4 regions of the Priestia sp. FSL W8-0001 genome follow, and region 1 is predicted to be linked to each of the others. Evidence: riboswitches for the same ligand, from Rfam matches in the RefSeq annotation. Region 1 holds a riboswitch; each other region holds the start of a gene.
What was found. Region 1 has a riboswitch for S-adenosylmethionine ahead of MKZ18_RS13960 (5-methyltetrahydropteroyltriglutamate--homocysteine S-methyltransferase). Riboswitches for the same ligand answer to the same signal wherever they lie in the genome.
Positions count from the first base shown of each region.

Region 1 (7,784 bases):
TATTATTACAGTATGAGTTCCTTAAACTACTTATCACTGATTATTTTTATTATATGAAGAAATAAACTATTCGACATTTGGTGTGTATACAATACCTTTAAGGCAATTGCGAGTCAACTCTGAAACTTAAGCATTCTGCAAGATAAATACATCTATCAAGAATCTTTCGTTTCTTTAGCGTGACAGTTCGCTATCTTACCCAATAAATATTATGTTACCTGTAGATAATTTGCAGTTACGCTATCAATACACAAAAAAAGCTGCATCATTTATAAACGCAGCTTTTTCCAATTTTACTACAACGAAAAGAAAGATCTAATTGGATTCTTATGTAAAATTAAGAAACAACTCTTATTCTTCAGTTAGCGCCCCAAATATCTTGAGCAATTTTAATGACGTGACTAATTTTATTCCATTGCTCTTCTTCTGTTAGTTCGTTTCCTTCTTCCGTACTTGCAAACCCGCATTGTGGACTCAGTGACAAGTTTTCTAGAGGAATAGATGCACTCGCTTCTTTAACTCTTTGTTTAATAACCTCTGCATCTTCTAATGTAGGAAATTTAGATGTTACTAGTCCTAATACAACTGTTTGGTTGTTACGTGTAAAACTTTTTAATGGCTCAAAATCTCCTGAACGATTATCATCATATTCAAGGAAAAGCCCATCTACATGCAAGTTAGCAAAAATTGCGTCTGAAATAGTATCGTAGCCACCACTGGTAATATACGTAGATCTAAAGTTTCCGCGACAAATGTGCATCGTAATGACCATATCCTCCGGCTTTTTAGAAATCGCATCGTTTAAGCAGTTGACTCTCGTATCAATAATATCTTTTACATCCATACCCAGCTTCTCAACAACTGCATCTATACGTTCTTCAGAAACAAAATCAATCCATGAAGTATCATCTAACTGTAAGTAGCGGCAGCCTGCATCATAAAAAGCTTGAATTGCTTTTTGATAAGCAACTACCGTGTCATGATAAAACTGTTCTCTATCCCCATTGTAGTAAGTATCCTCTTGAATTCGAGTGAATAACATGTTGGGACTTGGAATAGCAAACTTAGCAACTTGGCTTCCATCACCATATTGTTCAACAGCTTCTTTTAAAAATGTAAAATGTTCCAGCATATAATGATGGTTGAAATCTACTTTACCAACTACCTTGATTGCTTTATTTTTTGTTTTGGCACCTTTAAATTGACTAATATACTCCGTTTCAAACTCTTCTACACCATCTAGACCTGATAAGAAATCTAAGTGCCACCATGCACGTCTAAATTCTCCGTCAGTGATAGATTTAAGTCCCACTTCGATTTGTTTTTGGACAAGCTTTTCAATCTCCTGGTCCTCTACAGATTTTAAAGTCGTTTTACTGATCTGACCATTTGTATAGGCTTCTCTTGCTTCTTTGAGAGGAGTTGTTCTTAAAAAGCTCCCTACATGATCAGCTTTAAATGGAGCTTTCACTAATGTCTTTGTCATGGTTCTATTCCCTCTTTCTGTTCAAAATAAAAAACCTCTTCTTAAAGATAAGAAGAGGTTAATAGTCGTTATTGGTTCTTCTCCTATCTTCAAGCAAATTGCTACTGGAATTGGCACAGTACTTTAACAGTCTGTTGCCGAGGCTTCACAGGGCCAGTCCCTCCGCCTCTCGAGATAAGAATATTCAATTAATTAACTAGGGAAAATATTACACCTACTTTCTTAGTCTGTCAACAAGGAATTTGAAAAATCAGAAATAAAAAATTTTTTATTCAGTATTCAGAAGTGGTTCATATCCTTTTGAGTTCATGAAAGATAGACCGTGGTCAAACATATCGCGTCACTTTAGTTGTCTACATCTATATAATATATGTTATAATCATGTGACCTAGGTTTTAAATAAGGAGGAACCTCACAAAGATGTTAGTTAAAGGATTACAACTATTAAAATATGCCTTTTTAATCGGAGCTGTGGTATACGGAATAATCGCTTTTCAGAACAGTGATTCTACCAACTATATTGCTTATTTACCATACATTCAATTAATGCTAAGTTTATTTTTATTTATTGAAGCTGTTTTGACGTTTAAAGAAAGCAAGTTGCATTCAGCGTTTTTTCTGGTCATTTCTGTGTTCTGCTTCGCTATCTATTTTGAAGTTTAAAAAAAAGCACGCTGCCCGTAGCGTGCTTTTTCACTTCCCACTCTTTAAAGCCGTTACAACTTCACCGATTGGGAGGTGTATTTGATTATCAAACACATAATCATAGTAAGTTGGCTCTTTATTAATAATGACCATTGGTACCTGACCATGTTTTCTAACTAATAAAGGAATTTGATTAATGGGTGTTACCTGCAAAGATGAACCCATGACAATAAATAAATCACTTTGTAAAGCTGCCTCTACAGCTTCTTCAAACCAGTGAATTGAATCTCCAAATAAAACTACATTGGGCTTTAGTGCCTCTTCACACGACGTACAGCTCGGTAATTCAACTTTGGTTAGAAAATTTAACCCAAACTCACTTCCACATTTTTGACAATGTGCTCGCTTAATTGTTCCGTGAATTTCATATACATTCGTGCTTCCTGCTTTCTGATGCAAGCCGTCAATATTTTGTGTAATCACATGCACGGTCTTTTCTTCTTCTAATTCTGCTATAAAGTAATGACCTGAGTTAGGTTCATATTCATCAAGCAGCTTCACACGAAAAATCTCTTTAAATAGCTCCCAAAAAAGTACCGGATTGTTCTGATAAAAAGAAGTAGAAATCACATCTGAAAATTCTAGGTTTTTTCGATACAATCCGTTTTGCGAGCGAAAATCAGGTATGCCCGACTCTGTACTTATTCCCGCTCCCGTAAAGACACAAATCCGACTTGCCTCTCCAATTCGTTTCTTTAACTCTTCAACTTGCATATTCATTGGCGCTCTCTCCTACTTTACAATCAATACGGGTATCTTCACATGTTGAGCAATTTTATGGCTCACGCTCCCCAAAAACATTTCTTTTACTGGATTTAAGCCTCGGCTTCCAACTACTACAACATCAAAGCGATTGTTGTTAGCAAATTGAATAATTGTTTTAGCAGCATCTCCATGAATAAACGTAATTTCATACTCTATATCAGATTTCTCTAAAACTTCTTGTGTTGTTTGGATACGCTTTTCTCTTGCTTCATCTTTTCCAAGCGTGTTTAACCTACTATCTCCTTCTACTGCATATATCACTTGAACAAAGCTTCGATCAGTTAATCTGGCTAAAGCAACCGCTTTTTCAGCTGCTCTAGCAGCGTGTTCAGACCCATCTGAAGCTAATAAAATTCGCTTAAACATGTCCTTCACTCCTTTTCTATCAATTATAACAGCTCTACTATTTTTTATTCCATTGAAGAAAGCGATATAAAAATTAAATTTTCTAAAAATTTTTACGCTTTTGTGTTATACTAATAAACAGAAATGCTATACTAAATAAAAGGAATGATGGCATTATGGGGTTTGAGCTGATATGTACCTTTTGCAAAGGGCTTGGGAAAGTAATGATTATTCCTGGCATATTCTACACAAAAAAGTGTAAGCATTGTGAAGGTACTGGTTTGAAACTAAAAAAAGACGAAACTCCTCTATAAGAAGTCTCGCCTTTATATCGTTTAGATTGATAATTCTTTTGATAGTTGATACATACGCTCATCAATATGATGAGGTTCACCTAGGATTTCCATAATATTATAATCAACAATTTCATTTTTACGGATACCGATTGCACGCCCGCCTTTACCTTCCATTAATAACTCAACGGCGCGGCCACCAAAACGACTTCCTAACACGCGATCTTGTGCTGTTGGTGATCCACCACGCTGAATGTGCCCTAGAACCGTAACGCGAGTTTCAATTCCAGCAGCTTCTTCAAGCTGTTTTGCTACTTCGTTTCCTGTAGCTACACCTTCAGCAACAACGATAATACTATGTTTCTTACCACGCTCTTGGCCTTTCTTTAAACGATCCACCATTTCTTGGAACTCATCTTTCGCTTCAGGAATTAAGATTGTTTCAGCTCCTCCAGCTAGCCCTGACCATAGAGCAATATCTCCAGCATTACGTCCCATTACTTCAATAATAAAAGAACGTTCATGTGAAGTAGCCGTATCGCGAATTTTATCAATTGCATCGATAACAGTATGTAAAGCTGTATCGAAACCTAGAGTAAAGTCTGTTCCTGGAATGTCATTATCGATTGTTCCTGGAATACCTACACATGGAAAACCAAGCTCAGTTAGCTTAACAGCTCCCATGTAAGATCCATCTCCACCGATTACAACCAAACCTTCAATACCATGCTTCTTTAGGTTTTCAATACCTTTACGGCGTCCCTCTTCTGTTTTAAACTCTGGACATCTTGCAGAATATAACATTGTTCCACCGCGTTGAATGATATCACCAACATCACCAACTTCAAGCTTTCGAATATTCCCTTCAATTAACCCTTGATATCCTTGATAAATACCATAAACTTCCATTCCTTCATGAATCGCTTTACGCACAACAGCACGAACCGCAGGATTCATTCCTGGAGAATCACCGCCGCTTGTTAATACACCTATTCTTTTCATTACTTTTCACCTCATCAAAAGTCAAATCAATTGACACTGTATTCTATTTTTACATTCTACATGACTACAAAGTATTTGTGTAGTAATTCACAACAGATTTCTATTATTATTTTTAAATGTCCTTACATTTTCATATGTTTTAGTTATTAACAGCTAAATATTCAATTTTTTTCTATTTCTCAAAATCAAAACACATCATTCTGCTCACTCTAATTTTCATTTTTTTCATATTTTGTAATGAAAATGTAACGTTTCCATCTGTCGAAAGGTGTTATGATTATTTTACGAAAATTGATGAAAAATTGATGGAGGCCCATTATGAAGAAATTTGTGGCGGTTTTTACCCTCGCTAGCTTTTTATTTGCTAGCCCTTTAGTCAGCCAAGCTGCGCTAGGTGATCAAACATTAAAGCAAGGAATGAGAAATCAGGATGTTCAGCAATTACAGCAGCTTTTAAAGAAAAAAGGTTATTTCACTGGCAATACAACAACTTATTTTGGACCAGCTACATCAAATGCAGTTAAATCATTTCAGCGTAAAAATGGATTGTCTGCCGATGGAGTTGTTGGAAAAAGCACATATGCAAAGCTTGGAGTAAAAACTTCTTCACAGACTTCTACATTTAATGCTTCAAAAGTTATTAATAAAGGAAAGCAGTATGTAGGGGTACCATATCGCTGGGGTGGAACAACTCCTAGAGGATTTGATTGCAGTGGCTTTATTAGTTATACATTCAAGCAGGGCGCTGGCATTACTTTACCTCGAACTGTAGCAGAGATTTATAAAAAAGGGACACGAGTTACAAGCTTACAGCCTGGGGACATTGTATTTTTCCAAACATACCAAAAAGGCGCTTCCCATGCCGGTATCTACATGGGAAACAATCAATTTTTACATAGCTCATCTTCAAAAGGTGTTTCAGTTGCTTCATTAAAAGATAGCTATTGGAGCAAGCGTTATATTGGTGCAAAAAGAATTCGTTAAATAACAAAAAGCCAACTTGCGTTGGCTTTTTTAACGGCAAAAACTATAGTATTCATTAATAATATCTAATACAGTTGGATATTCATCTACCCACGTAAAATTTGTCTTTTCATTTTGTTCTTGTTCTGTTTCTTGTTTAATTGTAATTTGCTCCACACAAGATCTCTCCCTTTTTCTGTTATATAACATATATATTATCTATCTTTTGTTTTATAACAAAAAATCAAAAAAAGAAGACATGCTAAAAGAAGAGGGTTGAATATAACAAAACAAATTTTCAAAAAGAGGAACACTAGCTGTTCCCATCTCTTTGATTTGTCTCAACACGTTCGTTCCATTGCGCTACGGCCACTCGCTTTCCGCCCTGTTTCCAACATTGTTTTCACAATCAACAAAAAAACCTGGACGATTAAAGATGAGGAACTCTCAATCGTTCAGGTTTATCATTGGCTGAATTACTTATATCCCAGCCTCTTCTTTTAATCTGCTTGAATTTTAATATACCATGTACGGTTTCTAGGGCCATCAAATTCACAAAAATAAATCCCTTGCCACGTTCCTAATAATAAATTTCCATTCTCAATAATAAGTTGTTGCGAAGAACCAACTGTACTTGCCTTTAGATGGGCAGCTGTATTCCCTTCAAAATGCTGATCTTTTTCATCAATCCAAGGATATACCTCGTCAAATCTTCTAATCATGTCACGTTTTACATCTGGATCTGCATTTTCATTAATTGTAATACCAGCGGTCGTATGTGGACAATATACGGTGACTACTCCGCTTTTCACTTGATGCTTTTTAATTTCTGTTTCCACTTGACTTGTCAAATCAATCATCTCATCGCGATTACTCGTTTGAAGTTTAAATGAATGTAGCATGTTTTCACGTCCTTTTTCGATTAGTTAGCATAACACCTATTGAACTCGTAAAGACTAATATATATTCTTTTTTATCGTACTGTTTTTTACTACTGAACTCAATATATTACTAATAATGTAAAGGTGATGAAGACTTGCTCAATTCAACGTTTCAACGAGATACAGAGTACGTTGTTAAGACATTTCTAGAATTAGCAGGTGGTAGCAGTGACATAGCTTCAAAAAAGCTATGGATTTCATCTACTGATTTTGTTTATATTCTTTATCTACAAGGGCTTGTAGACAGCGAAAAGCTGAATCAATTAACAGAAAAAATGATTCGATTCAAACAAAAACCTCATCACCAGCCAACACGCTAGATCGTTGGGATTCCTTTATCTCAACTGTTGAAAGCAGTGAAGTTTATACGTACAAGCAAGCTCTCACTGCTTTTTTTAAAGGAGAACCTTTATTATTTATTCATAATCGTACAACGGCTTTTTCTTTAAATATGACAATAGCTAAACAGCGTACGTGGAGTGAACCAACGACCGAAAAAGTTGTGCGTGGTCCAAAGGTTGCGTTAATTGAAAATTCAGAAGAAAATATCGGCATATTAAGGCAAAGAGCAAGTGATGCAAACTTAACGGTCGAGGATGTTTTCATTGGAGAAGAACAGCTTCATCGAACATCAATTGTTTTTCATAAAAAGCAATGTCAACCTCATATCGTTAATCAAGTTCGCCAAAAACTTCAAAACATTAATCTTAATAATGTTCAAGGTTCTGGAATGATTGAAGAATTTCTCGAAGAAGCTCCTTATTCTCCTTTTCCACAGGTCCAAAATACAGAAAGACCTGACCGCGTCTTAGCTGCTATTAATGAAGGCAGAGTTGCAATTTTTGTAGACGGTTCACCTTTTGCTCTATTAGTACCAACAACAATTGACATGATTATGAAATCGCCCAGTGACTATTACGAAAGATGGTTGGCAGGTTCTCTCTTACGCCTTCTTCGCTATATTTCAATTTTCATTACGCTCTTTTTCTCAGCCATTTATATTAGCCTTGTTTCTTTTCATCAAGGGCTGCTTCCCACTGAGCTTGCCATTACCATTGCAGCCACGCGAGAAGACGTACCATTTTCACCTTTTATTGAAGCGATGGTAATGGAAGTGACCATCGAATTGTTAAGAGAAGCCGGACTTCGCCTCCCAACACCTGTTGGGCAGACTGTTGGATTAGTAGGAGGGTTGTTATTGTAGTAGGGTTGTTATTGTAGTAGGGTCACTCCTCCCTAAAACGGCTGGAGACGTTATTGCTTTTGCTGACCTTTTAAGCTGGG
Region 1 covers NZ_JBBPAL010000001.1:2,621,148-2,628,931, forward strand. The annotation lists gene MKZ18_RS13960 (5-methyltetrahydropteroyltriglutamate--homocysteine S-methyltransferase) at 359-1,486, opposite strand; SAM riboswitch class I at 1,567-1,667, opposite strand; gene MKZ18_RS13965 (hypothetical protein) at 1,907-2,149, shown strand; gene MKZ18_RS13970 (NAD-dependent protein deacylase) at 2,180-2,911, opposite strand; gene MKZ18_RS13975 (universal stress protein) at 2,924-3,322, opposite strand; gene pfkA (6-phosphofructokinase) at 3,637-4,596, opposite strand; gene MKZ18_RS13985 (C40 family peptidase) at 4,915-5,580, shown strand; gene MKZ18_RS13990 (hypothetical protein) at 5,611-5,736, opposite strand; gene MKZ18_RS13995 (secondary thiamine-phosphate synthase enzyme YjbQ) at 6,060-6,461, opposite strand; gene MKZ18_RS14000 (hypothetical protein) at 6,596-6,820, shown strand; gene MKZ18_RS14005 (spore germination protein) at 6,838-7,704, shown strand.

Region 2 (7,784 bases), 940 kb from region 1:
GTTCGCTTGTTTTATGGGGAGGGGTAACGGATATGATTCTTACCTATGAAGAGCGAACAGATTTAAGGCGTATGATGAAAAGGGTCATTGGTGGGACACCTTCGAAATATCCAGACAGGTATGAATGGCGTTCACCGCTAACTCAGGCATATAAGCTAAGTATACCGACATTGTTAATACATGGAAAAGAAGATGCAAACGTGTCAATTGAGCATGCATATCAATTAGAGAAAATGCTGAGTGAACATGGGAAGCCCGTGGAAAGCTGGTACTTTGATGGATTTCCTCATGCGTTTCCTCCGAAGCAAAACCGAGAGACAGTGAAAAATTTAACTGAATGGATGAAAACAAAATAAAAGATATGCCAGCATAGAAAAAGCATTGTACAATAGAGGAAAAGAAAGGGAGGTAAGAAGGATGGGAATGCCACTAGAATTAAATACGATGATTGTTACAAAAGGAAATGAGAAGCGAGTAGTAGATAATGTATTTCAAATTGAAAAAAAAGGCTACCGCTTATACCCTCTTGAGGTTCCGCTTAGTATTCATAAAACGAAGAATGGTGAACGCGTTGGGACAGGTATTATTAAAAAGCTTGAGTTAGAGCAAAATAAAACCGTTGTCACATACGAGTTAATAAAGCTACACTCCACAAACTAAAAAAAGCCGGAATTAAATTCCGGCTTTTCATTATTTTGAAATAATCGGTCCGCCCATTTGTGAAATTTCTGGAGCTACATTTGCAAAGCGCTCAAAGTTCTTTGTGAACTTTTGTGCTAATTGATGAGCTTTTTCTTCATATAAATTTGCATTCTTCCATGCTTTTACTGGTTGAAGTACTTCATCAGGGACACCAGGAACATGTGCAGGAATCTCAAGTCCAAAGATAGGATCTTGAACTGTATCTACGCTAATGAGTTCTCCTTCTAACGCTGCTTGAACCATTGCGCGTGTGTAAACTAGCTTCATTCGCTCTCCAACACCATACTCTCCACCAGTCCATCCCGTATTCACAAGATAAACATTTACGTTATGCTCATCAATTTTTTTACCTAGCATTTTAGCATAGGCTGTAGGTGGAAGAGGTAAGAATGGTTCACCAAAACAAGTAGAGAACGTCGCCTGTGGCGCAGTAATTCCGCGCTCTGTTCCCGCAAGTTTACTTGTATACCCACTTAAGAAATGATACATTGCTTGTTCTTTTGTTAGTTTGCTAATTGGAGGTAAAACTCCAAATGCGTCTGCGGTTAAGAAAACAATTGCCGTAGGATGTCCTGCAACGCTCGGTAAGATTGTGTTATCAATTGCTTGAATTGGATAAGCAGCACGAGTGTTTTCTGTTAAGCTATTATCATTATAGTCTGCAATTCTAGTATTCGAGTTAATCACAACATTTTCTAAAACTGTTCCAAATCGAATGGCATTAAAAATTTGAGGCTCTTTTTCTTTTGATAGTTGAATGCATTTTGCATAACAACCGCCTTCAATGTTAAATACGCCTGTACTAGACCAACCGTGCTCATCGTCACCAATTAGTCTTCTGGTAGCGTCAGCTGATAATGTTGTTTTTCCGGTGCCAGATAGTCCAAAGAATAGTGCAACATCACCTTCTTTGCCAACATTAGCTGAGCAGTGCATAGGAAGTATATTATTTTGAGGAAGTAGGAAATTCATTACTGAGAAAATAGATTTTTTCATTTCACCTGCATATTCCGTTCCACCAATTAAAACAACTCTTCGTTCAAATGAAATAATAATAAATGTCTCTGAATTTGTCCCATCAATGTCTGGAACAGCTTTAAAAGTAGGAGCTGATACAATTGAGAATGATTCAGCATCACTTTTTAGCTTCGTGTCTTCTGGACGAATAAATAGTTGGTGAGCAAACAAATTATGCCATGCGTATTCATTTACGACTTGGATTGGAAGCTGATATTTATCATCGGCGCCCGCATAGCCGTTAAACACAAATAGCTCATTTTGTTCTTTTAAATGTTCTAATACTTTTTTATAAAGCGCGTCAAATCGTTCAGATGAAAACGGTTGATTCACATCTCCCCATTCAACAGTATGAGATGTTAAGGAATCGCTTACAATGAATTTATCGTGTGGGGAACGCCCCGTATATTTTCCTGTTTCAACTTGAATAGCACCTGTAGAAGTCAATACGCCTTCTTGTCGCTCTAAAATCTTTTCGACTAATTGAGAAACAGATAGTTGGTGATTCACTTTTTCAGATTCCAGGAGATTGGCTAATTCAATAGACATATTAACAGTACTCATGTGCACTACCTTCCTTTTTTTAAAATGATGTTTAAATGTACAATTAGTATAACACATTACTTTAAATAGTCTATACTATTCGAATGAAAATGTTAAAATGTTGCGAATTTTTTTGTTTTAGAGAGCATAAAACGTTTTTGTGAGATGATCTTACTAGTGAAAGGTTTCTGTAAATAATAGGGGAGGAAAATACAACCTTTAAGTGATTTTCATAGGAATGTTATTGACATAACAGAGCATTTTCCTGTATGATATGTCCTTGAACGGATACTCTCTTATCCCGAGCTGGTGGAGGGACAGGCCCTATGAAACCCAGCAACCATCACCCATTTCCATAGAGGTGATAAGGTGCTAACCTGATGCAAGGGAATAAACCTTGATCGATAAGAGTGAAAGGCTTATGCAGAACTTGATACCTTTCCTCGATACAAGGAAAGGTTTTTTATATTGAAAAAATGTAAATGAACCACAATAAGGGAATGAGTACCGTATCACAATGTATCATATTTAAAGGAGGAAAACCGATGTCAACACAACGTCGTCTGTTTACGTCAGAATCTGTTACAGAGGGACATCCAGATAAAATTTGTGACCAAATTTCTGACTCAATTCTTGATGCTATTTTAGCTGAAGATCCAAATGCTCGTGTTGCTTGTGAAACAAGCGTAACAACTGGTTTAGTATTAGTAAGTGGTGAAATCACAACATCTACTTATGTAGATATTCAAAAAACAGTACGTGATACAATCAAAGAAATTGGTTATACGCGTGCAAAATATGGTTTTGATGCGGATACTTGTGGAGTAATCACAGCAATCGGTGAGCAATCTCCAGATATCGCTGCTGGTGTAGACCAAGCGTTAGAAGCTCGTGAAGGTTCAATGTCTGATGAAGAAATTGAAGCAATCGGAGCTGGTGACCAAGGTTTAATGTTTGGCTACGCTTGTAATGAAACAAAAGAATTAATGCCGTTACCAATTTCTTTAGCTCATAAGTTAGCGCGTCGCTTAACAGAAGTGCGTAAAGAAGAAATTTTACCTTACCTTCGTCCAGATGGTAAAACGCAAGTAACGGTTGAATATGATGAAAACAATCAACCAGTTCGTGTTGATACAATCGTTATCTCAACTCAGCATCATCCAGAAGTAACGTTAGAGCAAATTCAACGTAACTTAAAAGAATATGTAATCAATCCAGTTGTTCCACAAGAATTAATCGATGAGAACACGAAGTACTTCATTAACCCAACAGGACGTTTTGTAATTGGTGGTCCTCAAGGTGATGCAGGATTAACAGGTCGTAAAATTATCGTTGATACTTATGGTGGATATGCTCGTCACGGTGGTGGCGCATTCTCTGGTAAAGATGCAACAAAAGTTGACCGCTCAGCAGCATATGCAGCACGCTACGTTGCGAAAAATATTGTAGCTGCAGGATTAGCTGATCGTTGTGAAGTTCAGCTTGCATATGCCATTGGTGTAGCTCAGCCAGTTTCAATCTCTATTGATACATTTGGAACAGGTAAAGTAACTGAAGAAGTATTAGTTGAAGTAGTACGTAACAACTTTGATCTTCGTCCAGCTGGTATCATTAAAATGCTTGATTTAAGACGCCCAATTTATAAGCAAACAGCAGCATACGGTCACTTTGGTCGTACTGATGTTGAGCTTCCTTGGGAGTTCACTGATAAAGCAGAAGCTTTAAAAACTGAAGCTTTAGCTAAATAATGAAAAGTCGCTGTCTCAAAAGAGATAGCGACTTTTTTTATTGAACAAATTCTAACCCATTGTTTGATTTAGTAGTGACTGCTTCATAGCGAAGCAGTAATTGGTCAAAAATAGAATCCCAAGATTGCGTAAGAGCATAGCGACGAGCAGCGTCTCCAAACCTTAGTCGAAGCTGGGAGGACTCTAACAAAGTACAAATGGATTCAATAAATTCTTCAAGTGAATTCGGGGTGCAGAGGTAGCCATTCTTCTCATTGCTAACAATATGTTTTACTCCCCCTGCATTAGCAGCAATGACAGGCGTACCGCAGGACAATGCTTCTAATACAACGTTACCAAAGGTCTCCGTTTCAGAAGGAAATATGAATAGGTCGGAAGCTGCATATAGTTTAGCTAAACGCTCATGTTCTAAGAAGTCGATGAATGTAATGGATTCACCCGCTTCTTGCTGCAGCGCTTCCTTGCTAGGCCCACCTCCAACAATAAGCCACTGTACTTGGTGGCGTAAATGGTCGGGAAGTAAGCGAGATAGCTTTAATAAAAATGCTACGTTTTTTTCAGGAGATAAACGTCCAACATATGTTAAGATATAAGGCTTTTTTATATTGTATTTTATGCGGATATCAAATTTATCGTAGTAGGGATGAAATAAATGATGATCGACTCCTCTAGACCAGATAGATATAGATTTAAAGCCTTGATTTAAGAGCTGCTTTTTTGTTTCAAGAGAGGGAACAAAAATCTCTTCAAACGGTTCGTAAAACCATTTCATATATCTCCATAGAAGAGGGGATAAGTGTCCTAACTTGTAGCTTGGAAGATAGTGTTCAAAGTCAGTATGATGAGAACCAACTAAAGGAATACTAAGCTTTTTAGCCACATGAATGCCACTAAGTCCCATTGAAAAAGGAGTAGCAACGTGCATGATTGTAGGATTGAACTCCTTTATTTTTTTCTTCATCTTTATAACATTCGGTAAGGCAAACCGACATTGTGGATAAAGAAAGAATGGTATACTTAATGAATGATTAATGGATAATGGACTAAATGTGCGGGACGATGATTCAGGTGCAAAAACCTCATAGTCAATTCGTTGACGAGATAAATAATAAGTAAAGCGCTCTAATGTTTTTGCGACTCCGTTGATCTCAGGAGAAAACGTATCTGATATCAATGCAATCCTCATCCTACCACCTCCATTTTGATTTAGTAGAACAACTGTAGACCGATAATTCCAGAGAGTATACCTAACAACATGCCTGCAAATACGTCAGTAGGGTAATGGAGTCCTAAATAAATCCGCGAAACTCCTACTAAAAAAGCAAGTGGAAATAAAAATAAAATTGAAACAGGTACCGCAATCATGATAGGTGCTAGAAACGAAAAAATGGCTGTTGTATGTCCAGATGGAAATGAATGATCTTGTAAAGGATTATCCAATACTTTTGTTTCTTTTAATTGAAGGTAAGGACGTTTTCTTGGATAAATTTTTTTGGTAATCGCCACAGGGATATGGCTGATTGCTAGAGATAAAGCGCATGCGTAAGCAAGCGGTAAAGATGCACGATCAATACATAGCATGAGGAGTAGCGCTAGGCCAATCATTGAAGTTGCACCACCGATATGTGTAATCGTACGAAAAAAAGTGTTGAGAGGCTTGAAGTCGAAATGTTTATTCACAATTTGAAATAAGTGGCACTCCCAATCATAAACTTGACGAATTAGTTTTGTTCGCATATAGCAACCTCCTTTAAGCCCATTATGTTCATAGCTAAAGTAATCGGTGACGATGAAACGTTAAAAAATTATATGTTTTTGTTTCTCAACGAATGTATAGTCGCTATGTTATATTGTAAGAAATATTTGTAGAGCTAGTGCTAATATTGTGTAAAGAATGTGTGGATTTATTTAGTGCATACTAAGTAAGGCCGCTACACAAAAAAACAAGCAGTGGCATTGACCACTGCTTGTTGCATTAGCTGTTAATCGGGTTAATTGATTTATAATATTGTCCTTTTTCAACATACTGCGTGCGAATTCGGTTCATATCTTTTACATCTTCATCTGTTAATTCACGGACAACTTTAGCAGGGCGACCTAGTGCAAGTGTATGAGGTGGGATTTTTTTACCGGGTGGGACCAAGCTACCGGCTCCGATAAATGCACCTTCTCCAATTTCTGCTCCATCTAAAATAATTGAGCCCATTCCAACCAGCGCATTTTTGCGAATAAGTGCGCTATGTAAAATAACTTGATGGCCGATTGTTACATCATCTTCAATGATAAGCGGCAAATTAGGGCTTTGATGAAGTGTAGATTGTTCTTGAATATTGACACGCTTTCCAATAATAGTCGGTGAAACATCTCCGCGAATAACAGTATTAAACCAAATGCTACTTTCATCGCCAATCGTGACATCACCTGTAATCGTTACGTAATCAGCGATATAGCATGTGGGTGAAATAGCTGGTGTTTTTCCTTTATAAGGATAAATCATGCGTTCATCTCCTTTATTAGTTGAAAAAAGAGTAATAATCTTCTAATGTAAGTGTACATAGTTTTTTTAAACAGGTAAATAGCAAATGAAAGGGAGTAACTCAAATGCGTAAGTGGGAAACAGAAAATCCAAAAGGTGTGGTAGTCATTGTTCACGGCGCAGCTGAGCATCAAGGACGGTACCGCTGGCTAGTTGAAATGTGGCGTTCAGTCGGCATGAATGTTGTGATGGGGGATCTTCCTGGACAAGGTCTAACAACAAGAAGAAGAGGACATATCTTATCATTTGACGAATATGTACATGAAATTGAAAACTGGGTAAAAGAAGCACAAACTTATGATTTGCCTATTTTTTTATTAGGTCATAGCATGGGTGGGCTTGCCGTTATTCGAACGCTCCAGTTGAAGAACTTACCAATATGGGGAGCGATTTTATCATCGCCATGTCTAGGACTTAAAGAACAAGTTCCGGCTTATTTAGACGTTTTATCTAAAGGGTTAAATAAAGTAATGCCAACGAAACTGTTTGACTTAGGCTTAACTGTAGAGAAAGCAACGAGAAATCCAGAAGTAAGAGACGAAGACCAAAATGATTCATTGTATGTGACAAAAGTTTCCGTTAGGTGGTATCGTGAGCTTGTAGAAGCGATCAATATGGCATTTCGTGATATTGAAAAGATGCCTGATGTTCCACTTCTTGTTATGCAAGCGGGAGAGGATAAAATTATTGAAAAATTAATTGTAAAGCAATGGTTTGACGAAGTAGATCTAAGCGAAAAAATCTATAAAGAGTGGCCTCAGCTTTACCATGAAATTTTTAATGAGCCTGAACGAGACTATGTTTTCACATATGCAAATAGCTTTGTGAACCTTCATATTTGACGAAGCTTGAAACAACGGAGGTGGGGAACCTGTGAAGATACCGTCTCATCCCTTTTCTTTAATGGGGAAAATTTATCGAGGCATCATGCCAACTGTACATGAAGAGCTGAAACAGTGGCGTTTGAAAGCAGAAAAAATACCAACTATGGAACTGCGAACGCAAGCTTTAGATAGCATTGATACCAAAACCTTTCACTGTGAAGGAGGAGGTATACTGGCCATTTTGGCAAAAGAACAAATGAAAACCTGTATTCGCTTTATCGTTGCGTATCAGACCATTAGTGACTATTTAGACAACTTGTGTGATCGCAGCAATTCGCTCGATCCAAAAGATTTTGCAGCGCTCCATGAATCTATGCCAGACGCGTTAACACCTGGTGCACCATTAAAAGACTA
Region 2 covers NZ_JBBPAL010000001.1:3,563,801-3,571,584, reverse strand. The annotation lists gene MKZ18_RS18760 (alpha/beta hydrolase family protein) at 1-356, shown strand, start outside; gene MKZ18_RS18755 (DUF2584 domain-containing protein) at 418-660, shown strand; gene pckA (phosphoenolpyruvate carboxykinase (ATP)) at 691-2,283, opposite strand; SAM riboswitch class I at 2,556-2,673, shown strand; gene metK (methionine adenosyltransferase) at 2,808-4,010, shown strand; gene MKZ18_RS18740 (glycosyltransferase family 4 protein) at 4,048-5,196, opposite strand; gene MKZ18_RS18735 (phosphatase PAP2 family protein) at 5,217-5,747, opposite strand; gene MKZ18_RS18730 (gamma carbonic anhydrase) at 5,986-6,507, opposite strand; gene MKZ18_RS18725 (alpha/beta fold hydrolase) at 6,612-7,388, shown strand; gene MKZ18_RS18720 (tetraprenyl-beta-curcumene synthase family protein) at 7,420-7,784, shown strand, end outside.
Region 2: it holds a riboswitch for S-adenosylmethionine, as region 1 does, so the genes downstream of both, metK (methionine adenosyltransferase) here and MKZ18_RS13960 (5-methyltetrahydropteroyltriglutamate--homocysteine S-methyltransferase) in region 1, are expected to answer to the same signal.

Region 3 (7,784 bases), 190 kb from region 1:
CGCCAGATAATATTGCAAATGATAATACCCGCCATCAGGGACTGCAGTTAGAATTGACAGTACCTCAATATGATGAGCTGCTAACTAACGTAGAAAAAAAACAGTCTTTTATTGAATCGTTAGTAAAAGCGATTAAAGAAAGTGAATAGCATGTATACAGCGCCGGAAAAAATAGGCGCTGTATTTTTATTGCAGGATAGTTGAAAAGCGCATCTCCATATGGAAGATATGCTAAAATATAGAAAAAGAAAGTGTTGCACCTTTAATGGTTGGTTTATAAAGTGAGGAGATAAGATGAAAATTAAAACAGAAGGAATATCAGAAATTGTCCTTGAAGTACAGTCAATGGAACGAGCCGTACAGTTTTGGTCTAATCAGCTTGGCTTTCCAATCGTGGAACAATGGGGGTATGATAACGGACAGTTTACCGAGGAATCAAATGGAATTTGGGCAACATGGCTCTATGTTGGAGGGCCAACAAGGCTAGGACTATGGCTTCCTCGTATGTTTTCCAAAGCTGAGCAAAAGATGAAGCAGCTGAATATTTCAAGCTGGCCAAACCTTTACGATGAGGGTGGCGTTCACGTTCACTTAGCTCTCCACGTGCAGAAGCAAAATCTTGAGGGAACGCTTATATTGTTGAAGCAGGAAGATATCGATGTGAAGATAATAAAAGAAGCAAATGAAACAAGAGTGTATTTTAAAGACACGGAATCAAATATTATTGAATTCTATACAAAATCAATGGCCGACGATTACACAAAACAAGTGATAAAGAAATAGTAGAACACTAGGGAGGGGTATCAATGAATGAACTCAATGGCTATTTGCTTGCAATGGAACACGTAAATCATTATACAAATCATGTCTGTACGTTTGTATTTGATACAAAAGAGATGCTATATGTGCTTGAGCTTGGAATTGATAGCTAGAAGGGAGCTCGTTTTGCAAAATTATTATTGGATCATAATTATGTTAGTTTTGGGAACATGTATAAAACTATGGAAAGTTATTCGTAAGAAAAAGCCACCAACAAAATTTGAGCACTTTCATAGTAAAGCTTATGATTTGGAGGAAAAAGGAAAGTTAGAAGAAGCTATTTCAATGAGAAGTGAAGGAATTAAAAATTCGGCGCTTTCACCTTTAGAAAGAGGTGACTTGCACTTTGGTAATGCTTATACATACGTTCAGATGAAACGCTATAAGAAAGCAACCTCATGCTTTGACAATGCGTTTGAGGAAGCAAGACAGGAAGAGTTTCCTTATGATAAACAGTATGAGCAGATACTAGAGATTTATCTAAAAGCGGGAAGAGAGCAAGATGCACTCCGTATCGTTGAGGAATTAATAGAAAGAAGCTACTATGATAAAGAGTTTTTAAGTTTAGAAACAGCTAAGCAGTGGGTGCAAACAGAAATGCAAAAGCGTGCTCTATCATGAGTACGCTTTTAAATTTCGTTTAGCTTCGAGGCCAAACAATGACAATAACGCCAACTAAGCAGATAATGCTACCTAACCAATCTTGGAAATCTGGTGTTTCTTTGTCAATTAACCAGCCCCAAAATAGACTCATGATAATAAAAACACCCCCGTAAGCCGCATATACTCGTCCGAAGTCGGGAAAAGCCTGCCAAGTGGCGATAATCCCGTATAGAACGAGAGAGATTCCACCAGCTAATCCAAACCAGCCAGACCAGTCATCACGAAGCCATTTCCAAATAAAGTACCCGCCACCAATTTCAGCAATTCCAGCTAATATAAAAATAATAGTTGCCTTAAACATAATTTGAAGCTCCTAACATAGTAATCTCTGTTTTAATGATATCTGTATTTGTTTAAAAATACGAGGTGAAATTAAAAATGTGTTAAAATGGATAATAAGGAATAAAAAGTATAAAAATGGAGGTAGTTCGTTTGGATTTCATATTGTTCTGTCCAAAGAAGGTAAACAACGAGTATTGTAAGAACGGAAAAATATGAAACTTTTTAAACACTATTTCGTATTACTTAATATAAATTAGATTTTTTATTTTAACAAAGGAGATGACAGAAATGAAAGAGGCGGGATGTATAAAATGTGGTGGACAGAGCGTTGGGCAAAAGGAAGTGGCAATGACAGGCACAGGTCTTTCAAAGCTTTTAGACGTTCAGCATAACCGCTTTGTTGTGGTTTATTGTAAGTCATGCGGTTACTCAGAGTTTTATAATAAAGAAGCGTCTAAGGCGTCTAATATTCTCGATTTGTTCTTTGGTTAATTTAGAAGAAATACGACTGTTTAGCCACTTTTCATCATATGGATAAGTTATATGCATATGATGAGGAGGAGAAACTGTGAGTGATTCGTTTTATTCGCCGTTCATAAATAAAGAGGGAAGAAAGCTAACGATTGCTGAAATTTGTTTCTCTGATGTAGAAGTGATGGTTGCGAAGCAGTTAGAAGAAGGGTATCAGCTTGAATTTAAGCGAGAAGTTAGTTCCACTGTGAAGAGGAAGATTCCAAATATTATTGCATCGTTTACCAATGAAATGGGCGGGTGGCTAATATTTGGAGTTGATGAAGATGATTACTCAATCAATTTACTTGAAAAAAAAGAGTATGAGCTCTTTATTCACAACATGCTGAAGGATGTAACGAATCCAATTCCTCGTATTTTTACTCGGTTTCTATCACCTGAACATACCACAGAGTACGGCGTCTTTGTTATTTGGATTCCAGAAGGCTTGTACCCTCCTTATATGTCATACGGGAAAGTTTATCGCCGTATTGGGAGCGGAACTTCTCCAATTTCAGAAATTGATGACCGCTATCACCTGGACCGTCTATATCAAAAGTCAAAAGACCGAATGATGCGTTTAGAAGCATTTTGCACAAAAGAATTATCTATCTATAACCGAAAGGGGCTTACGCACGGCGAAGGCTATGTTCACTATGGAATGTGCAATATGTACGTCATTCCAATTTATGACTTGTACTTATTGGAACATATGGATGAAGATAAATTAAAGCAGTATATCTTATCAAAATCAAATGAACCGAAAGCTTATCCAATGTATGAAGAAATTGAAATGAACGTTCATTTACCGTTTGTTAAAGCATCATATTCTGCAGAGTCAATTATTTTTCGAAACACTGATGTTATTGACTCCTATGATAAAACCGTTGCTTGGGAACAGTTTGTTAATGGAGCGGCAAAATTTCATATTCCAATTCCATATGTAGAAGAGCTTGATGAAGTAAAATCTGTTTTGCAAGAGTGCGTACCAAGCTACAGAAATGCTGCTATTTTTGATCAATTTCAATACGTTGATGGCCATCAATTTTTAACATTGTTACTAAGCTGTCTTGGTGAGTACATTGAATGTATGACGCAGCTCAACGCTGAATTAGAAGATATGATTGTTGTAATTGATCTTGAAAACGTGCGAAATGATGTTTTGTATTTTAACCAAGGGGCATATAAAGGTTTTTTAAGAGAAGAAGGCCTAGTTTTTTCTGATAAAAAGCATTATCGATTTAATAAATCTTTTCGAGCTATGAAGCTAAAAGAAAAAAACGGTGAATCTTTATTTCAATATGTTGATTATATTATTAACGCGTTTGGTCTCTCTAAAAACAAAGCTCTTCATTTTCTTATGCAATCTTTTTATCAATCAAAGTAAAAAAATGACTATTTTTTAACAATTGAGAACATTTATACATTTTCTGAAAAAGGTATGGTACCATCAAATAGAGTGAGGGGAATAGTGGTTATTCCTCAAACTCGCTTGAATAAACCTTTCAAACAAAAGGGGATGTTACAAAGGTTTATATCAGACTTTGTGAGACATAGGGGAGAGAATGAAACATGAAAAAGGTTGGGTCCATTCTGTTAATTGTGTTAGCGCTAGCAGGATTGGGAGGGGTGTGCGCTGCTTATTATCATTTCGAGCAGCAAAAAGAAGCAGTAGATAAGTTTGTGGTAAATGAAACATACATATTAACAGTAGGGGTAACACAAATATAGAGATTTTAACCAGATATACGGGTAAGCTATTCAAGAAAAAAATCCTAATAATTGTTAGGATTTTTTTCTTGAATAGCTTTTTTAATTTGTTTAATTGTTTCAACATGCATTCCCTCATGGTAAAAGTTAAACAAGAACGTGCTGCCAACGTGATCAAACGAAATGCCAGCTTTATTAGTGAACCGCTTGGCTAGCTTCAAATCATAATGAGCGGGTATGAATTCTTTAATACGCTCAGTTTAAGTCATCAGCTCTTCTTTTAGTTGAATTAAGGTAGGAGGTGTTTCCTTCCATTGAGAAGGTTTTGTTTCAGCCGCGAATAATCGCTCATATGAGGCAGGCAATTGATTTTTCTTTCCAGCAAGCTCAAAAACAAGCTTTTCTTGAATATATACAATCTGCCCTAAATTCCAAAAAATGTTGTTTGAAAAGCCATCGGGAGTTACTAACGATTCCTGTTCAGTTACGCTTGATAAAACTTTTAGCGTAATACTTCGAACGGTTTCTAAATGATGTAATAACAATAAATTCATAAATAATTCCTCCTTTAGACTTGTTTCTTTTCTAGTAATATCTTTTAATTATAACAGGGAAACAGTCAAATACGGTGTAGTTTGCTTAACGAAAATAGTAAGAAGAAAGGGCGATACCATGTCTAGTTTACGTTTTGAAAAAATATTGCAAGTAACAAAGAACCATATTGAGTTGTTAAAGGAAGCTGATCCATCAGAAGAGGTTATTTCAGGCTATATTGAGAGAGGAACATGCATTGCAGGAAGAGCAGATGGTGAGTTAGTGGGGCTTGTTGTACTGCTACCAACAAGGCCGAATACGGTGGAAATTGTCAATATTGTAGTAAAGAAAAACATGCGAAATCAAGGATACGGAAAGCAATTGGTGGAAGAAGCTTTAAAGCTTTCAAAGCACTATGGATATAAAAGCGTAGAAATTGCAACAGGTAATTCAAGTATTGAGCAGTTGGCGTTGTATCAAAAATGTGGATTTCGTATTACAGGAATTGAAATTGATCACTTTGTTCATAACTATGAAGAAGAAATCTATGAAAATGGTATTCAATGTCGTGATATGATTCGACTGCGACAAATATTGAGTTAAGGGTACATATTTTTAGAAAATGGGCGTTTAGACAAGCAAAAGGATGATGCGTGCATACACTGAGACAGAAAGGATGGTGTATGTTATGTGTTTTTACGGCGGTTATTGTGGAGGATACGGCTATAATAAAGGCGGCAGTGGGTTTGCCTTAATCTTAGTTCTGTTTATTCTTCTTGTTATTGTAGGATGCGTTTGTTGGAATTAATAAAGAAAAGAAGTATACAAAAGGAGACTTTTGTATGCTTCTTTTCTTTAAATTAAAACTAATCTAAAAAATTTTATAAAATAAAATTAAAAAAATATTGACACTATATACAAACTACCTGTAGAATAGCCATCATAACAAAGTGAATAAAAAAGCAACTCTTATCGAGAGTGGTGGAGGGACTGGCCCTATGAAACCCGGCAACCTATCAGCAATCGTGCTGTAACGGTGCTAAATCCTGCGGTGTATCTTTATACACTGAAAGATAAGAGAAGCGGATTGGTTAAAATCGCTTCTCTTTATCTGCAAGAGGCGTTTTTTTTATGGAAAAAAAGAAAAGGGAGCGATTGACATAATGAAAAAAACAACAAAAGTACTAGGTTTAACACTGGCGTCAGCACTACTAATTGTAACGGCTGCGTGCGGAAAAGAAGAAGCAAAGACTTTGAGCACAGAAAAAATTACAATCGGAGTAACTGGTGGTCCTCATCAACAAATTAACGAAGAAGTGAAGAAGTTAGCAGAAAAAGATGGATTAGAGATTACCATTAAAACGTTTAACGACTATAATACACCGAACACAGCGCTTGATGAACGTGATTTAGATTTAAATAATTATCAAACATTACCGTTTTTAGAACAACAGGTAAAAGATAAAGGCTATAAAATTGAGGATGCGTTTAAAACGGTTGCGTTTCCAATGGGTATTTATGCAGACGGCATTAAAGATATAAAAGAACTGAAAAAAGGTGACAAAATTGCTGTGCCAAATGATCCAAGTAATGAATATCGTGCGTTAAAGCTATTTGAAGCGGCTGGAGTTATTAAATTAAAAGAAGGCGTTGAAGAAAAAGCAACGAAAAAAGACGTAGCTGAAAATAAACTGGATCTTGAAATCGTTGAGCTAGAAGCTTCACAAATTCCATCTCAATTAGGTGAAGTAGCAGCTGCTGCAATTAACACAAACTTTGCGATGGGTGCAGGTTTAACAATTAATGATGATGCCATTTTCCATGAAGAAATTGAAAACAATCCATATCCAAACTACGTTGTTGTACGTACGGAAAATAAAGATGATGAAGTTGTAAAACAGCTAGAGAAATACTTCCATTCAGATGAAATTCGTCAATTTATTGAAGAAGAGTTTAACGGCTCAGTTGTCCCAGCATTTTAAGGAGTGGTGAACGTGATTGAATTAAAGCAGACTTCCAAAACATATGAAGTCAACGGCAAGAAAGTGGAGGCTGTGAAAGACGTGTCCTTGACTATTGAAAAAGGAGAGGTGTTCGGAGTAATTGGATATAGCGGTGCGGGGAAAAGTACGCTGATTCGCTGTGTTAATCTACTTGAAAAACCAACGTCTGGAGAAGTATTCATTAATGGTGTAAGCCTAACGACTCTTTCAAAGCAGGATCTTCAAAAGACACGCCGGAAAATCGGGATGATTTTCCAGGGGTATAATTTATTAAAAACAGCAACTGTATATGAAAACATTGCAATTCCTCTAAAACTAGAAGGCATTGATAAAGAAACCATTCAAAAGCGCGCAGAGAAGTATTTAGAAATTGTCGGGTTGTCTGATAAAGTTAATCACTACCCGTCTCAGCTATCTGGCGGTCAAAAGCAGCGTGTTGCCATTGCACGAGCGTTAGCGCATGAGCCTGAAATTTTATTAAGCGATGAGGCCACAAGTGCCTTAGATCCAGAAACAACGGAAGCTATCTTGGAGTTACTATTAAAAATTAACCGAGAATTAGGCTTAACAATTTTTCTAATTACGCACGAATTAAACGTTGTTCAACGTATTTGTGATCGCGTAGCAGTGATGGAAAATGGAAGAGTCGTAGAAGAAGGAAAAGTAGTGGATATATTTACTCATCCACAGCATCCAACAACTAAGCGTTTTATTGGTTCAGAATCTGCATTTAATCTTCCAGAAGCTTTAAAAACAGAATATCGTAAAACTGGTAAGCTTGTATCACTTTATTTTAAAGGAAGTGAAAAGTCCAATGAACCGGCGCTTGCGATGGTTTCACGCAAATTTGATGTATTACCAAGTATTTTAGCCGGTGGAATTGAACAGTTAAAAAATGAAACGCTTGGAAAGCTGCTTGTTCATTTAAGAGGAGATAAGGAAGCTTATGAAGAAGCAATCGGATATTTAGAAAGTGAAGGCGTTATTGTAGAGGAGTGGAAATAAGATGGCTGAATTTTTTGTAGAGTGGGGAGACGTTATTTGGGAAGGCTTCCTTCAAACGTTAACCATGACAAGTATCTCATTAGTTATTGCCATCTTGATTGGTTTACCGCTTGGGATTTTACTTGTTGTAACTAGACAGGGTGGACAGTCAGAAAACAGATGGTTATACCAAGTTCTGAACTGGATCATCAACATTATTCGTTCGATTCCATTTATTATTCTATTATTCTTCATTCTACCATTTACTAAGCTTATTGC
Region 3 covers NZ_JBBPAL010000001.1:2,434,483-2,442,266, reverse strand. The annotation lists gene MKZ18_RS13055 (poly-gamma-glutamate hydrolase family protein) at 1-149, shown strand, start outside; gene MKZ18_RS13050 (VOC family protein) at 295-783, shown strand; gene MKZ18_RS13045 (hypothetical protein) at 807-932, shown strand; gene MKZ18_RS13040 (tetratricopeptide repeat protein) at 946-1,440, shown strand; gene MKZ18_RS13035 (YnfA family protein) at 1,460-1,783, opposite strand; gene MKZ18_RS13030 (zinc ribbon domain-containing protein) at 2,053-2,256, shown strand; gene MKZ18_RS13025 (AlbA family DNA-binding domain-containing protein) at 2,333-3,661, shown strand; gene MKZ18_RS13020 (hypothetical protein) at 3,847-4,005, shown strand; gene MKZ18_RS13015 (DinB family protein) at 4,245-4,538, opposite strand; gene MKZ18_RS13010 (GNAT family N-acetyltransferase) at 4,657-5,121, shown strand; gene MKZ18_RS13005 (YjcZ family sporulation protein) at 5,207-5,326, shown strand; SAM riboswitch class I at 5,485-5,598, shown strand; gene MKZ18_RS13000 (MetQ/NlpA family ABC transporter substrate-binding protein) at 5,682-6,500, shown strand; gene MKZ18_RS12995 (methionine ABC transporter ATP-binding protein) at 6,513-7,526, shown strand; gene MKZ18_RS12990 (methionine ABC transporter permease) at 7,528-7,784, shown strand, end outside.
Region 3: it holds a riboswitch for S-adenosylmethionine, as region 1 does, so the genes downstream of both, MKZ18_RS13000 (MetQ/NlpA family ABC transporter substrate-binding protein) here and MKZ18_RS13960 (5-methyltetrahydropteroyltriglutamate--homocysteine S-methyltransferase) in region 1, are expected to answer to the same signal.

Region 4 (7,784 bases), 1.4 Mb from region 1:
TCCTATCACAAAGCTTAATCAAATGAACCTATTGGTAAACCTTTTGGAAAATGCCTTTGATGCGGCACGGTGCACAGACGAGAAGTATATTTGTATTAAATCTCTAGTTAAAAGTGGAATTTATATACTGGAAGTGACCAATTCCACACCTCCACTCTCTAATGAGCTGCAGGATCAACTATTCAAACAGTTTAACAAAACCACCAAATCAGGAAGCCATGAAGGACTTGGAACGTTTGTCATTCATGAGCTAGTTCGGCACTCTAACGGCTATCTGGATTATCTTTATTACCACCAGCGTTTAACCGTTAAACTGAAGTTTCCAATTGTTGTATAGCCTTTTAATTTGTTAGCAATCGTACAAACTAATGATACACGCTGGCAAAAGTCCACCTTGTGAAATCATAGGTAAAATAATATTCTTTTTTAATTAAACGGCTTGCATTTATCTCTAAAAACGAATATTATATATCATGTTGCTTTTAATGTTCGTTATTTTTGGAGGTACTTATGTTTAAGTTACAAGAAGCTAACACGAATGCTAAAACAGAGGTTTTAGCTGGAATTACTACGTTTTTAACAATGGTTTATATCGTGGTTGTAAACCCTGTAATTTTATCAGATGCAGGTGTACCGTTTGATCAAGTATTTATGGCAACCATCATTTCAGCCGTTATTGGTACGTTGTGGATGGCACTTGCCGCCAATTATCCAATTGCAATTGCGCCAGGTATGGGATTAAACGCATATTTTGCATACTCTGTTGTCGGTTCACACGGTAACATCGATTATAGAATTGCTTTTGCGGCCGTGTTTGTCGCAGGTATTATTTTCGTTATTTTGTCGCTCACGCCGTTTCGTGAGAAATTAATCGAAGCCATTCCAGGCAACTTAAAACATGGAATTACAGCTGGTATTGGCCTTTTCATCGCCTTTGTCGGCCTTCGTTCAGCAGGTATTATTGTCGCAAACGAATCCAACCTTGTAGGCTTAGGAGATCTTCAATCTCCTGGCGTTGTACTCACTTTAGTGGGATTGGCCATTACCATTGCGCTATATGCAATGAATATCAACGGGGCATTGTTTTTCGGTATGCTTATTACAGCCGTTATCGCGCTTTTCACAGGTCAGCTTTCATTTGACCAAGGGTTTGTGTCTGCCCCTTCTCTACCAGAAGGACTTCTAATTACAAATCCGCTAACTGCGTTTGGTGACGTTATTCAGCACGGTTTGTATGCTGTTGTATTTTCTTTCTTACTGGTAACCATTTTTGATACAACAGGTACGATGATTGGTGTAGCACAACAAGCAGGATTAATGAAAGATAACCATATGCCAAAAGCACGCCAAGCTCTTCTTGCAGATTCTTTTGGTACATCAATTGGTGCAATGTTTGGAACAAGTCCAACAACTGCTTTCATTGAGTCTTCAGCTGGTGTTGCTGCAGGTGGACGTACAGGTTTAACTGGCGTAACCGTAGCTCTTTTATTCATTATTGCTGCGTTCTTTAGCCCGCTTGTAAGCGCCGTTTCAGGCATTGCAGCGATTACGTCTCCAGCTTTAATTATTGTAGGTAGCTTAATGATGGGCTCTATTGCAAAGATTAACTGGAGCGAATTTGATGAAGCATTCCCTGCGTTTCTTGTTATTTTAACAATGCCTCTGACATCAAGCATTGCAACTGGAATTGCGCTAGGTTTTATCTCACATCCACTAATGAAGATTGTAAAAGGTAAAGCAAAAGAGGTTCACCCCCTTGTTTATGTATTTGCTGTTTTATTCTTATATCAACTTGTGTTTTTACCGCACTAAAAGCGATGCTTATGCATCGCTTTTTTATTTGAGATACGTTGGATTTAAGTGGAATCCTTTTCGTTATTTGGTATACTGAATATACAGAAAACGTCTTCATTGAAAGGAGCTTCATATGAAAAAACAGCTTGGCACGCTTATGTTTATCATGTTTATGATTTTTGTCGGATTCGGCATTATTATTCCGATTGTGCCAGAAGTCATTCGCATAACTGGAGCTAGCTCAGTTAACCTTGGACTCTTAATGGCAAGTTATTCTATCGCATCTTTCTTGATCGCTCCATTTTGGGGAAGTCTATCTGACCGAAAAGGTAGAAGACCCGTTCTTCTTACGGGCTTAATCGGATTTAGCGCTAGTTTCTTTATTTTTTCATTCGCTAATGACTCACTCGTTCTGATGTACATATCACGTATTCTTGGAGGTTTATTTGCCGGAGCGGTTATTCCATGTGCATTCGCTTACGCTTCTGATATTACCACGGAAGAAAATCGCACAAAAGCAATGGGCCTTTTAGGAATGACAATCGGGCTTGGCTTTATTTTTGGACCAGCATTAGGTGGACTGTTATCGTCCGTGAGCTTATTTTTCCCATTTACCATTTCAGGGATATTGGCACTAATTATGACGACCTATGCTTTCTTTGCATTACCGGAATCGCTCCAGCAAGAAAGCGTCTCTCAGGAAAAGAAAACTACGCTGCAAGATTTCAACACGGATTTTAAAGGCGCAATGAAGTATTTATATTTACTCTCCTTTTTTGGAACGTTTACGCTAGCTGGCCTTGAAGCAACTTTTCAATTTTTTCAAATCGAACGCATTGATGTAACCCCTACCATGATTGGCTGGATGTTTATGGCCAGTGGCGTTACGCAAGCTGTTATTCAAGGCGGGGTTTTACAGCGATTTAAGCAAGGAAATGAGAAAAAGCTAATTGCTGTTGGTTTAATTGTCTCAGCGGTCGGATTTGCATCCATTTTATTTTCATCCAATTTATTTAACGCAACGGTTTTCCTTTGCATCTTCACAGCCGGCAATGCCCTTATTCGCCCTTGTGTACTCGCTCTGATTACCCTTAAAACGAATATCGGCTATGGGTCAGCTTCAGGTATTAATTCATCAATGGATAGCTTAGGAAGGATTTTCGGGCCTCTGATGGGAGCCTTTGCTTTTGAACTGAACAGCATGTATCCATTTTTAATTGGAGCTGTATTAACATTCAGTGCGCTCCTTCTGCTTCAACGTCATATTGCACTCGACTATTCACCCAAAGAAATAACACCTAGCTCTTAACTAAGAAAAGACTTTAGCTTTTTTGGCTAAAGTCTTTTCTTATCGCTTGAAATACCTGGACGATTTCATCATAAAACACCATAGTACCTAAACCGATAACCAACAGTATAGTTGAATTGAAAGCACACCCAAATCTAAAAAGACGCTCCTCACTATTAAGATGAGGCCAACAACGAAACCGGGATCAGAAGGAGCTTTTAAATCATCAGCTTCTTTCTCTTCTTCATATAGTTCGCTCTCTGATTTATCTTCAGCTACTTGTTCAGTGCTTGACTGTTTTTTCAAAAGCTCATCTAACGTCACATTATAAAATTCAACTTGCTCAATGTATACTGCTTCCTCTTTATCATCTAAGAATTTCACCGTGTACTTATTGTAATATTTTCAATTCTCTTTTCCGATTTTAAGTTATTATCTCCATCAAATTCTACCACTCCAAATTTATGATCGATTGTTTCATAAAAAGCTAATAAAGAGTTTGCAACAGGTTGTGGAGTTGTTTGTAACAGCACGTCTAATCCTTCTAATTCTTTATATTTACTAAACTCCCTCACTAATTGTTCCCGTGAATTGCTACATGCTGATAAACATAGTAAGAAAAGTGCTAACACCGCTATAAAAAGCTCGTTCATATAATTCCCCCTCCTTTTTAATTCTACATCCATTACAATTAATTTCCTATATATCCATAACATAAAAATTACCATTTTCGTCAATTTTATTGCTTTGGAAATAAAATTGACGAAAATAGCACATTCTCAAATTAAAAAGTAAATACCATAAGATTTCATTACGTGAAGGGGGAAATGGCGAAAGTTTAGCAATCTTTAATAAAATAACCCTTAAGCTTATAATGCTTTTCTGACTTAATATAAGCTCTTTTTCTCTTTTACAATACATTTACGTTTACGACGAATAAAAGCCCAGAAGCAATCTTCTAGGCTTTTATTCGTCGTCCTCTAAGAAGTCTAGTACGCGATCAATAAATTGTTCGCTACCTTCGTCATTTCCGTGCTCAATTAACAGCTCCATGTTCAGCCTCCTTTTAAAATTGTTAGAATATTCTTGTTTTATACCTTACCACAATTCCAACCAAGTTGTAACGGTTATTTTGTGTAAAAATTTCGACAAATATCATCTCTTTTCAACGAAAAAAGAAAAGAGAGAAGATAAGCATCTTATCATGATTATAGACAAGACTGCAATTGATATGAATACAACCTTAAGCGTATGTACCTTTCAGCCATCCAACTCGCTTTAATTTTGCTATACAAGCTTCTTTTAAACCTTCTTCTGTGTAGCCCTCAATAACTTTGCAGTCAATTCCAATGGCATACGTATCCCTTCCGCTCTTTACTACAATTTCGTAAAACGTCTCAAGCTTTCTACAGGTAAAATCATTAATCTCCTTCAATTGATTTAATACATCGTTTAGCACTTCTTCATGATTCTTTATAATCGTTTGTGTCATCCGTATCTCTCCTTCTAATAAAATCAAAAAAGCTCATTTTGCTTTAGATGCAAAATGAGCTTTCACCCGTCTTATCACCCAAAGCTAATGCTTTGCTGGTAGGAGCACCTTACGTTGGTAGGTTGCTGTGGAGTCATAGAGCCAGATCTCTCGTCCACTCGTGATAACTTTTTAAATTAGATTTCATTATACCAAATATCTCCTATTTAGCAAGAGTATTTTTTAAATTTTTCTTTTTTTCAGTTTTGTCACTCTTTTTAACCTATGCATAGTAAAGCGAGAATATTTTCCTTTCTTTACGTAAAAACTAACAAAAAAAACGTAATGTAATTCTTTAATTAAATCCTTGGATAATTTTCTGATTATTCTTTCATTTGACCAAACTCTACCTTTGCTTATAAAATGAAGATTTGTAGAAAGGAGCACGAAAAACTATATGTATACGTATCAAATTGGCAATCAAACAATTGACTACAAAATTAAAGTCGTTCCAAATAAAACCGATATTACGGTCCAAATTTGTGACAATGAAGGGGTAACCGTAATTATCCCACGAGGCTTAAACGAGCACAACGTTCGCTCTGTTATTTCTCGTAAAGCGACTTGGATTTTAAAACAACTTAACGGTGGTAATCAACCAACCGAAGCAAAAAAACCAGCTGCTAAAAAAGCCGAAAAAGCAAAAACTGAGAACAAAACGCCAGCTGCACCTAAAGCAAAGACGTCATCTTTTGAAAACGATGACAAATTTTCGTATTTAGGTCGTCAGTACCGCTTAAACATCGTTCGTGATAATGTGGAGCAACCTGAGATGACGTTCCGTGCTAAATTTATCGCAACAGTGCCATCATCCTGGTCTGAACAAGAAACAAACGAGGGAATTCAAAACCTTTTAACAGAATGGTACCAAGGACGAGCAAATGAAAAATTCAGCGAAGCACTAAAAACAGTGAAAAAACAAGCAGCAGATGCACCTGACTCTGTAGCGTGGAAGGAACTGCAAGATACATATGCAACGATGGAAAACGGTGAGCTAGTATTGAACTGGCGTCTACTTCTAGCACCATTAACAACAATTGAATATGTGATTGCTTCACAATTTACAGATGCAGACTCATTATTTGAAGATGCAGCAGAGCGTAAACAATGGTTAGAAGAAAATAGCTTACAAGCATTCTAATCAGCTAACAGCAAAACACCCATCCTAAACTACACAAAGGACGGGTGTTTTTGCATATTGTGTTTTGTTAAAACTTAATTATAATAAAAAATGTTTATAGTTGAATAATATAGGTTAAGTATATGTAAAGGTAGTATAAAATTTAATTTTGCTCCTTTATCTATCTTCAGAAAGGATGTGCACCTAATGAAAGGACAAAGCTTTTTCATTTTAGGTCTTATTTTCGCTCTTATTATTGCTATCTTAGCTGTCATCAACAATGAGCCAGTTCAATTTAACTATGTCTTTGGCTCACAAGACTGGCCACTTATTTTAATTATTTTAACATCGGCTGTATTCGGTGGTGTCGTCGCTGCTTCACTAAGCTTTGTTAAAATCACTCAGCTTAAAAGTAAAAACAAGCAACAAACAAAACGAATTGCCGAACTAGAAACGCAACTAGCCACTCACTCAGAACCACAAGCTGATCTAGAAAAACCTTTATCAACACAAGGTGAACCATCAGCTTAATATAGAGATATACTAAAATCCTGCTTTCCCAACACTACGGGAGGGCAGGGTTTTTTGTTTTTCCTCCTTACCCCTTATAACCAATTATTATAATAAAGGGTGTATTAGCTATGTCAGTAGCCTGTGAGTGAAATGGGAAATGTTTGACTCCTACGGAATTACCAAGACGGCTTGAGACCCCGCAGAAACGCAATGACGAGGAAGGCAGGCGTGAGCCACGTGGAAAGCGAGCAATCCGGAGTGAAAATCACGACTCGTTGCGTGCGCTCGTCCTTCTTCCACACCCAAACACTTATAGAGATACGTAGTTTCCCTCCTACTCAAGAAGCCCGTGATTGAAACGGAAGATGCGAGACTCCTGCAGGACTAGCGAGTGCTCTGAGATCCCGCAGTTTACGAAGAAGCTCAGACCGAACCCTGCGGAAAGCGAGCAATCCGGAGTGAAAATCACGACCCATTGCATGCGTCTTCCCTCCTATGAAAATATGAATAACACGCATATACAAATGGAAATCTTTAGCTAACAATGGTACAATCAATTCTGTTCTTTATTCTTTCTATTTGATTTAACAAAACGATTCACTTAAAAAAAGAAGGTGCTCTTATATTGAGAAAAACTCGCATAAAACGAGAAATCATAATCTACTGCTCCATCATTCTCGGAACACTTCTCTTTTCTCTTATTGTGCAACAGTATTTCTTTCAGCCTTATACCGTTAAAGGAGACTCTATGAATCCTACGCTTCAAGAAGGCAACCGTATTATTATTAATAAACTAAGCAACTATCAACGCTTCGATCTCGTCGTCCTTCACTCTCCTCATGACCAAGACGAGTACCTCGTTAAAAGAATAATCGGTGTTGCAGGCGAAAAGATTGAATACATTGATGACCAGCTCTATATTAATAACCAAAAAGTAAGTGAACCTCACTTACATAAATACCTACAGCATATCCCGACATACGAACGCTTCACTGAAAACTTCTCTACCGAAGAACTCGTAAATGACGGCATCATTCCTCATGGATTCGTCCTTGTACTCGGAGACAACCGTAGAATAAGCCGCGATGGCCGACACTTCGGATTAACACCTGTCTCAGACATCGTTGGTGAAGTCGATGTGAAATATTGGCCTCTGACTGATCTCAAACTAATGCACTAAAAAAAGGAGCGGCGTCCGCTCCTTTTTTAATACCCATTCTCTTCATACAACTCAAGCGGAAGGCCGTCTGGATCTGCAAAAAATGTAAATAACCTTCCTGTTAACTCATCCACTCGAATCGGTTCTACCTCAATGCCTCTACTCTCTAACTCTACTTTTGCTGCTTCCACGTCTTCAACAGCAAAAGCTAAATGCCGAAGACCACAAGCCTCTGGTTGTGATGGACGAGCTGGAGGATTTGGAAATGAAAACAACTCAATTTGTACTCCTGGCGCTAGCTCTAAGTCTAGCTTATAAGAGTCGCGATGCTCTCGATATGTCTCTTCTAAAATACGCGCTCCTAGCTTTTCTACATAAA
Region 4 covers NZ_JBBPAL010000001.1:1,181,524-1,189,307, reverse strand. The annotation lists gene MKZ18_RS06240 (sensor histidine kinase) at 1-337, shown strand, start outside; gene MKZ18_RS06235 (NCS2 family permease) at 511-1,812, shown strand; gene MKZ18_RS06230 (MFS transporter) at 1,928-3,103, shown strand; gene MKZ18_RS06225 (hypothetical protein) at 3,191-3,466, opposite strand; gene MKZ18_RS06220 (hypothetical protein) at 3,463-3,735, opposite strand; gene MKZ18_RS06215 (hypothetical protein) at 4,326-4,574, opposite strand; SAM riboswitch class I at 4,643-4,744, opposite strand; gene MKZ18_RS06210 (M48 family metallopeptidase) at 5,011-5,754, shown strand; gene MKZ18_RS06205 (LapA family protein) at 5,941-6,264, shown strand; gene lepB (signal peptidase I) at 6,872-7,426, shown strand; gene gloA2 (SMU1112c/YaeR family gloxylase I-like metalloprotein) at 7,453-7,784, opposite strand, start outside.
Region 4: it holds a riboswitch for S-adenosylmethionine, as region 1 does, so the genes downstream of both, MKZ18_RS06215 (hypothetical protein) here and MKZ18_RS13960 (5-methyltetrahydropteroyltriglutamate--homocysteine S-methyltransferase) in region 1, are expected to answer to the same signal.